One region of the Lysinibacillus phoenicis genome, then DNA from elsewhere that is predicted to be linked to it. Evidence: riboswitches for the same ligand, from Rfam matches in the RefSeq annotation. Region 1 holds a riboswitch; the other holds the start of a gene.
What was found. Region 1 has a riboswitch for S-adenosylmethionine ahead of metA (homoserine O-acetyltransferase MetA). Riboswitches for the same ligand answer to the same signal wherever they lie in the genome.
Positions count from the first base shown of each region.

Region 2: it holds a riboswitch for S-adenosylmethionine, as region 1 does, so the genes downstream of both, ABC382_RS18200 (bifunctional homocysteine S-methyltransferase/methylenetetrahydrofolate reductase) here and metA (homoserine O-acetyltransferase MetA) in region 1, are expected to answer to the same signal.

Region 1 is NZ_JBDFMP010000002.1:388,444-393,443, reverse strand. It holds gene ABC382_RS03170 (Ger(x)C family spore germination protein) at 1-614, shown strand, start outside; gene ABC382_RS03165 (hypothetical protein) at 619-852, shown strand; gene ABC382_RS03160 (GerAB/ArcD/ProY family transporter) at 882-2,030, shown strand; gene metA (homoserine O-acetyltransferase MetA) at 2,071-3,006, opposite strand; SAM riboswitch class I at 3,105-3,214, opposite strand; gene ABC382_RS03150 (nucleotide excision repair endonuclease) at 3,419-3,790, shown strand; gene ABC382_RS03145 (hypothetical protein) at 3,844-4,188, opposite strand; gene ABC382_RS03140 (TrmB family transcriptional regulator) at 4,249-5,000, opposite strand, start outside.
Region 2 is NZ_JBDFMP010000002.1:3,345,150-3,350,149, forward strand. It holds gene ABC382_RS18195 (protoporphyrinogen oxidase) at 101-1,495, shown strand; SAM riboswitch class I at 1,595-1,694, shown strand; gene ABC382_RS18200 (bifunctional homocysteine S-methyltransferase/methylenetetrahydrofolate reductase) at 1,783-3,630, shown strand; gene metH (methionine synthase) at 3,623-5,000, shown strand, end outside.

The DNA of each region.
Region 1 (5,000 bases):
AAATTCACGGCGATAAAAAATTAGGCGTCGATCAAGCCAATGTTCAGCGCGTCAAAACACCCGTTTTATTACAATACGCAGGTCTAGCTGTCTTTAAAAAGGATAAATTCATCGGATTACTGACAGAGGAAGAAAGTAAAAGTGTTAGTTTTCTCAGTGACAAAATTAAAAGTACCATTGAAATCATCGCTTGTCCGAAGAAAGGTACTTTATCTACAGAAATCACACATTCCAAAACAAAAGTAAAAGGCTCCTTTCAACATGGAGAGCCAGCAATCGATGTTCAAATTGAAGTGGAGCAGAACGTGGGAGAAGTAGAATGTGATATCGACCTTTCAAAACCTAAATCTATTGATTATGTGAATCAAAAAACAGCTCAAGGTATCAAAGGGCGAATTGAAGAAGCATTAGAGAAAATACAACAACAATATGAAGTTGATGTTCTAGGATTTGGTGATACACTCCATCGGGCAGATGCAAAACAGTGGAAAAAAATCAAAAATGATTGGCCAACTATCTTTCCAGAATTGCCGATTCATGTTCATGTGAAGGTGAAAACGCAAGGCTTAGGTACAATGCAAAACTCATTACTAAACAAACCAAAGGAGGAGTAACGAAGTGGTTCTAGCCGTTGCGATCTTGATCATCTCGGTCATCGTAGGCATTATTTTTATTCCAAAACTAAAAAAACAACAGGATACAAAGGGCATTGTTGTGTTCTCCATTTTGTTACTTATTGGTACGGCTTTAAATATGGCAATTGCCCTTAAAATCCATATTCCGAGCCCATTAGATTTAATAACATTTATATTTACACCGATTAGAGATTATATTTTGTCATTAAGCAAATAGAGAGAATGACTAAAAAAGGAAGGGATTCGATGGAAAAGGAAATCATTAGCTCAAGACAATTTACAATTATTACCCTCCTTTATTCAATCGGTACAGCTATTTTAATTATTCCCGCTAGCATCACAAGTGCCGCTAAGCAAGATTCGTGGATTGCTGCCAGTATTGGGGTCATCCTCAGTTTACTGGTTATTAAATTATTTATGACGCTAGCCAACCAAACACCTTCTCTTAATTTTATTGAGGCAAACGAAAAAATACTCGGTCCCTTTTTGGGGAAATTCACAGCCATTTGTTTCCTGATTCTGACCTTTCTTTCCGCTGGAGAATTACTCTATTTTATCGGGATATTCATGAAAACAGAAGTGATGCCGGAAACACCGACCATGGCGATTGCCTTGCTGTTTATTATTATCATTATGTATGCTGCCTATTTAGGCATTGAAACTTTTGCGCGGTCTGCAGAAATCCTCTTTCCGTTATTTGTCTTTATTTTTATTTTTTTTGTTGTCTGTATTACCCCTCAGATTACGTTTGAAAATATTCAACCTGTACTCGAGGCAACAAAATCATCAATGTTTTATAGTATTATTCGTTTTATGAGTATTTTTTCCTTTCCATTAATTGTGTTATTAATGCTCTACCCTGCTGCGGTTAATGTACAGCAATCCGCGCAGAAAGGGTTTTATATTGGAATCATCTTAGGTGGATTTGTTTTAGTGACATTGATTGTGCTATCAATTCTTGTACTAGGTCCTGAAAATACGGCTTCTAGAACCTTTCCAAGCTATGCCTTAGCACAAAGAATATCGATAGGGAATTTTTTGCAGCGGATTGAGATTATAATGGCCTTTATGTGGATCTCATCCATTTATATTCGAACTTTTATGTATTTCTATACGACCGTTGTCGGCCTTGCCCAGATTTTAAAAATCAAGGATCATCGGCCTCTCATTATACCGATGGGACTAATTGTTATTGGGCTTTCTCAAATAGTTCACCCAAACATTGTCCATTCGAACAAATATAATAATGAAATTTGGCCAATCTTTTCTTTTTTCATCACCATTCTATTACCGATCCTTTTACTGATTGTGGCGATTATTCGCAATCGCAAAGCGAAAGCTGAAACGAGCGAAATGCCCAAAGCAGAAACAAGCAATGACAATCAAAAAGTCTAATTTCTTTTAAATTAGCAAGAAATTAGACTTTTTATTTGAATCAAATATGATACTCAATTTCGTCAACAAAATCCCATTCATATGGTGTTTCTTGGTATACATAATAGTTCAACCAGTTCGAGAATAATAAATGGGTGTGGGCACGCCATGTATTAATAGGCTCTTTAGTTGGATCATCGTTTGGAAAGTAGTTTACGGGAACGGCGATATCAAGGCCCTTAGCCACATCACGACTGTATTCATCGGCTAGTGTTGTTGCATCATATTCCAGGTGACCTGTAATCATAATGTTTTTATTATCTTTTGATTGTACGATAAATACCCCTGCATCCTCCGAATAAGATAATAAGCGTAAGTCTGGATGATTGCGTACATCGTCAATTGACACAGACGTATGGCGAGAATGAGGAGCGGTAAATAAATCACTAAATCCCCGCACTAAATCTACCGTTAAATCGGTAATGACATGGGAATAGACACCAGAACATTTAGCTGAAAGCTCTATCTTTCCAATTCCATAGTGGTGATACAAAGCAGCCTGTGCTCCCCAACAAATATGTAATACGGATGTCACATTCTCTTTGGACCAATCCATAATTTCTGAAATTTCTTGCCAATAGTTGACCTCTTCAAAAGCCAATTTTTCTACTGGCGCCCCTGTAATAATCATGCCATCATAGCGTCGATGACGAATTTGGTTGAATGTCGTATAAAATAGCTGTAAATGAGATTTACTAACATTTTTTGATTCATGTGTGGCAGTGTTTAAAAACGTAATATTGACCTGTAACGGTGTATTCCCTAATAACCGTAATAATTGGAGTTCTGTTTTTTCTTTTTCCGGCATTAAATTTAAAATTAATATATTTAACGGACGAATTTGCTGTGTTTTCGCACGATCCTCTTCCATCACGAAGATTTTTTCCTCACGTAAATGTTCTCCAGCTGGTAAATTTTTCGGAATATTAATTGGCATCTTGCGTTCCCCTCTCTGTTTTCGCTCTCTTTTTCTAAAAATTAAAAAATCCCCCTCATTCCATACGAGATAGAATGAGAAGGATTTTTTCACGTCCACTCTTATCTCTCAAAGGAATATCCTTTGTTGGAATTAGCACCTTTCTAACACATGTTAGAGGTTGCTGAAGCGTCATAGGGCCATATCCCTCAGCTTCTCTTGATAAGATTATTTAATTACCTTGAATTGTAACATGAACTAGTTAGAATATCAATAATTCATAGAATATTTTGTGATTCGCTATGCATGTTCTTTGTCCATTTGAAGTACACTAAGCTTGCTGTTAGTGGCTTTTCGATATTTAAAATTTATGGTAAACATGCCGTATTTATGTTACCATATAGCTTTAGTAAGAGAGAGGAACGTGAATAGTTTGATTAAAATTGAATTTCCAAAACCAGATGTAGTTATCCGTCAACGTGAACAAGAAGTAAAACCAGGTGATGTGCCAATCACACCTTATTTTGGCTTTATTGATTTCCATAAAATCACACGTGATAAAGGCGGCATTTTCTTATTCTATAATGACAAGAATGAGCTATTATTCGTTGGGAAAGCTCGTAAAATCCGTCAACGTATTAAAAAGCACTTTGAGGATAATGTATCACCGATGAAAAACCACCGTGATGAAGTGTTCAAAATTGAAGTCTATGAAGTAGAAGATCCAATGGAACGTGAAATTTACGAAACATATGCCATTAATACTTTCCGCTCCAAATACAATGTTGATAAAGTCTTTTATTAAGACAAATTACAAAAAGCCGAAATCTCATCAAAGTGAGATTTCGGTTTCTTTTTTCACAGGATGGTCATACGATCGATGGGTGTGTTTTGCTTGTTGATGAAGACCTCAATAAGGTTCTGTTCAGGGCTTTTCGATATTTTAAAAACATATGGTTGGGCCTCTTTTCGTTGCTCGCTGCCTTCATTAAGATGAATGATGAGTCTATTTTCCTCTACTTCCATACTTGCTAGTACATTTCCCTTTGAATAATAGACGAGATAATACGTCGCGTCATCTTCATACAATAATTGAATATTGTCCTGAGAAACGATGTTTTTCTGAACATGTTCTGGTACGATAGGTAGTTCACGAATGCTGAGTGGAGTGGTAGGTGGCGTAGCATTACACGCTGCTAACATTAGTAGACACCCTAAACCTAGCAACACTAATTTATTCAGAATGCTCCCCTTTTCTCATCTTTATTCTAAGAAAAAACCTTTTCGCTCTTTCGCAATCCAATCCTCAAGCTCCTGATCATCGCGTTTTACTAGTCTATTGATAAGGACATCATGCCAAATATAATCCTCTAACAAATAGATATGGACAGGGTCATTAGTGATGAAGGCCGTTTCTTGCGCGGATGGCGAGTGACCATAAATCATTTCCTGACCATCTACCGATAAAATAAACCAATGTGGAGTAGACGTTTTTTTCGTATAGTGTGTGGCCCTATGGCGGTCAATAGTCGCTAAGTGTTCGTCTACATACAGTGTAATGCCATGCACAGGAATACGCTGTGACACTTCTTGAAGGTCTTGCCGTAGCGCATCGTACATATCTTCCCACATCGACAGAATCACTTTTTTCTTTGCTTTTCTTAAAAGTGACTGACAGTAATTGAGGATGGACTCCTTGCCCTTTAGCATCACGACTTTATGCTCCACTTCCTGAACATTTTCCTCTAGCTTTTCTAATTTCATACTTATCGACGAAAAATTTGATTGCCAGCGCTGCTCCATTTGCTGTAAAAATACGGACACGGGCATGGCTGAATAGGTCGTTTGTTCTGCAGTCTCTTCTTTCAACACGATCCCTTTTTCTACAAGGATATTTAAAATATCATATACTCTTGCACGCGGTATGCCAGAATTTTTGCTGACCTGATAGGCACTAACATGACTTTGTTGAACGAGTGCCGTATAGGCTTTTGCTTCATATTCTGTAAAACCCA
Region 2 (5,000 bases), 3.0 Mb from region 1:
GGGATAGCTCTATTTTTGCTAAATTTGTAAAGGGTTGAATGCAATTTTCAATGAAAATAGGTTTATACTGTAGAAAGAACTAATAATAGGGGCGGTTTATATGAAAACAGTTGTTGTATTAGGTGGCGGAATTACAGGATTATGCACAATGCATTACTTACAACGTCAAGTGAAGGAGAATAATCTAGATGTTCGTCTAGTACTTGTAGAGAAAAATACATATCTAGGTGGTAAGTTACATTCGGCATATGAAGAAGGATTTATTATGGAAACAGGTGCTGATTCTATTGTCGCTCGCCATAAAGGTGTTATGGAGCTAGTGCAGGAGCTTGATTTTGAAGATAATCTAGTTTATAACGAAACCGGCATTTCTTATATTTACACAAATAATGAACTACATGCTATTCCAGCTGATTCTACATTTGGTATTCCAATGAGCTTGGCATCCTTAGAGGAAAGCACATTAATATCAGAGCAAGGAAAGCAGGAAGCATTAAAGGATTTGACATTACCAAACAAAGGCTTTACAAAGGAAAGTTCAATTGGCGAGTTCTTAACCTACTATTTAGGAGAGGAACTAGTAAAAAACCAAATTGCACCAGTTCTAGCAGGTGTGTATTCAGGTGATTTACATCAGCTTTCAATTGCTTCTACTTTACCGTATTTAATTGATTATAAGAATGATTATGGAAGTATCATTAAAGGTTTTGATGCGAACCGTGAGCAATTTGTTAAAGCTGCCAATAAAAAATTTATATCATTTAAAAATGGTTTAACTTCTTTAATCGATCGACTTGAGCAAACATTAACCAATGTTGAAATTATCAAGGGTGTCGCTACTTTACATGTTCAAAAACAGAAAGACCGCTATACAATTTCATTAGCAAATGGTGAAAATATCGGAGCAGATTATGTTGTGCTTGCACTACCGAATGAAGCTGTTCAAAGCCTCATGAAGGACGAATCATTAAACTGTTATTTTAATCAATTTACTACTGCGTCAGCCATTACCATATACTTAGGCTTCGATGTACCAGACGCGAAATTGCCAGCAGATGGAACGGGCTATATTGTCTCTCATAATTCTAACGTTACTTGTAATGCAGTAACTTGGACAAGTCGTAAATGGAAGCATACATCGAGAGACAATAAATTACTTGTACGACTCTTCTATAAGAGTATTAACCCAGCGTATGAACAACTACGTGCCATGACTGATGAAGAATTGGCAACCGTTGCTTTAGAGGATGTTCGAAAGAGCTTGGGAATAGAAGAGGATCCAACCGTAGTAAATGTAACAAAATGGATTGATCAAATGCCTAAATACGACTTAGCTCACAGAGAAGCGTTACAAGGGTTGCTTCAGGAACTGAACAAAAACTATCCAAATTTAGCTATAGCAGGCTGTTCATATTTTGGTGTAGGTATCGGAGCTTGCATTCAAAATGGGAAAAAAATTGGTGAGGAGCTTGCAGAGGAACTATCCAGTTTCTAAGATTTTAAGTTAAAAATTACTTTGTTACGTGAAATACTCTTGACTCATTCGTCAGTAAACGATATGATTCTTTTAATTATTTAAAAAATTCATACTTAATTCTTATCAAGAGAAGCAGAGGGACTGGCCCATTGAAGCTTCAGCAACCAACTTATTGTCAGGTGCTAAATCCAGAAGACCGTTGAGTCGAAGATGAGAAGGAACAACAATGCTGAATCGTTAAAGCCTTCTTTTTTATGAAAGAAGGCTTTTTATTATACAGAGACATAGGAAGAGAGGCTAGTTTTATGGGATTGCTTGAGAAGTTAAACACGCATGTATTGACGGCGGATGGTGCAATAGGCACAGTTCTTTATGGCTATGGATTGGAATATTGCCATGAGGAAATGAATGTGCAGAGACCAGAGTTAATTGAAAAGATTCATAGAGAATATATTGCGGCTGGTGCTGACATCATTCAAACGAATACGTACGGTGCAAATGCCATCAAATTAGCTCGCTATGGATTAGAATCACGCGTTCAACAATTTAATGAAGCAGCTATTACAATTGCTAAGCGAGCAGCTGCAGATGGAGGTCAATTTGTTTTAGGGACAATAGGAGGTATTCGTGGTATCCGAAAAAGTGATGCAACACTAGAGGAAATATTAGCGACTGTAGAGGAACAAGCAAGTGTTTTACTTGCAGGAAATCCAGATGGCCTCTTACTTGAAACCTATTATGATTTTGAAGAATTAACTGCAACATTAAAAATGTTACGTGCAAAAACAATGTTACCAATTATTGCACAAGTATCTATGCATGAGCCTGGTGTTTTACAAAATGGAATGTCTTTAAATAATGTTTTGCATGAGCTAGAAACACTTGGTGCAGATATCGTTGGTGTCAATTGCCGGCTAGGCCCACATCATACAATACAAGCATTTGAAGGCGTAGAACTTCCTGAAAAGGCATTTATGTCAGCTTATCCGAACGCTTCACTTCTTGACTTAGAAGATGGGCGTGTCGTTTATGAATCGGAGGCTGATTATTTTGGTCGAGCAGCAGTAGAACTACGTGATCAAGGGGTACGCTTGATTGGGGGCTGCTGTGGTACGACACCAAAGCATATAGCGGCAGCAAAAAAATATTTAGAGGAGTTATCACCCGTTCATGAAAAGCATGCGAAACCTGAAAAGATTGAGGTCGTTCGAGAAGCAGAGCCTCCTAAGTATGAGCCTCTTCATGAAAAAGTAAAACGTGAACGATCTGTCATTGTAGAACTGGATACACCTAGACATTTAGAAATTGATGGATTCCTTGTAGGAGCAAAACAATTGTATGATGCTGGCGCAGATGTAGTCATGATGGCAGACAATTCTCTAGCCTCTCCTCGTATTAGCAATATTGCAATGGGAGCATTGTTGAAGAATACACATGGCGTACGTCCTCTAACACATATTACATGTCGAGATCGTAATTTAATCGGTCTGCAATCACATTTAATGGGATTAAATGCTTTAGGAATTCATGATGTCTTAGCTGTTACGGGTGATCCAACAAAAGTTGGGGACTTCCCAGGTGCGACAAGCGTTTATGATGTCTCCTCGATGGAGCTAATCCAATTAATTAAGCAGTTAAATGAAGGGGTCTCTTTCTCTGGTAAACCCCTTCGAAAAAAAGCAAATTTTTCAGTGGCTGCTGCATTTAATCCAAACGTTCGTGTGTTAGACCGTGCTGTGGCACGTTTAGAAAAGAAAATCGAACATGGTGCAGATTATTTTATTTCACAGCCAGTGTATACGAAGGAAAAAATTGTGGAAATTTACGAGGCAACAAAGCATCTACAAGCACCGATATATATTGGGATTATGCCCGTTACGAGTTATAAAAGTGCAGAGTTTTTACACCACGAGGTGCCTGGCATCAAATTATCAGAAGATGCCTTAGCAAGAATGAAGGCTTGTGGTGAAGATAAAGAACGTGCAACAGCTGAGGGTATTGCCATTGCAAGGGAATTAGTAGAGGTGGCTGCGCAATATTTTAATGGTATTTACCTTATTACACCTTTTTTACGCTATGATGTGACACTAGAGTTGATGAAATATATTGAGCAATTGGATGAACAAAAAAAAGGAGTAAGTATACATGGCTAAGCACTTGATTGAAGAGCAATTAGAGAAACGTATTTTAATTCTTGATGGCGCAATGGGAACAATGCTACAAAATGAAAACTTATCGGCAGATGATTTTGGTGGAGAGGAGCTCGATGGGTGTAATGAAAATCTTGTGCTTACTAGACCTGATGTTATAGAGAAAATTCATCTTAAATATTTAGAGGCTGGCGCAGATATCATTTGTACGAATACATTTGGTGGAACTCCTCTTGTGTTAAATGAATACGATCTGGGTGCAAAAGCGGAAGAGATTAATAAACGTGCAGTTGAAATTGCTCGCCAAGCGGTGGATAAATTTACAACATCGGATTGGCCGCGATTTGTAGCTGGAGCTATGGGACCAACAACAAAAACATTATCCGTAACTGGCGGTATTACATTTGATGAGCTCGAGGAAAATTTCTTTATCCAAGCGAAGGCCTTAATTGAGGCAGGAGCAGATGTGCTGTTATTGGAAACAAGTCAGGATATGCTGAATGTTAAAGCCGGCACATTAGGGGTAACACGTGCTTTCGCGGCAACTGGCAAGGAACTTCCCGTTATGATTTCAGGAACAATTGAACCGATGGGTACGACACTCGCAGGACAAACGATTGATGCCTTTTATATATCTATTGAGCATATTAAACCATTATCAGTTGGCTTAAACTGTGCGACAGGACCAGAGTTTATGACGGATCATATTCGTTCATTAGCAGAGCTTTCAACAGGCTATATAAGTTGTTATCCAAATGCTGGCTTACCTGATGAAGAAGGCTGTTACCATGAATCGCCAGAATCTTTATCGCAAAAATTAAAAGGCTTTGCAGAAAAGGGTTGGCTTAATATTGTAGGTGGTTGCTGTGGAACAACTCCAGCACATATTGCAGCTATTCGTGAAGTTTTAAAAGGTGAAAAACCACGACAATTACCAGAAAAAACGCATGGTCATGCGGTATCTGGTATCGAACCATTATTGTATGACGATTCCATGCGTCCATTATTTATTGGAGAAAGAACGAATGTTATCGGCTCCCGAAAATTTAAAAATTTAATCATTGATGGAAAGTTTGAGGAAGCAGCAGAGATTGCACGTGCGCAAGTTAAAAATGGTGCCCATGTTATTGATATTTGTTTAGCAAACCCAGATCGTGATGAATTAGAAGATATGCGTGGCTTTATGCAGGAGGTTGTGAAAAAAGTGAAGGTTCCTCTTGTGATTGACTCAACAGATGAAAAAGTCATCGAGGAGGCGCTAAAATTTTCGCAAGGGAAAGCCATCATTAACTCTATTAATCTGGAAGATGGCGAGGAGCGATTTGATGCCGTATTACCACTTGTGAAAAAATACGGTGCGTCATTAGTTGTTG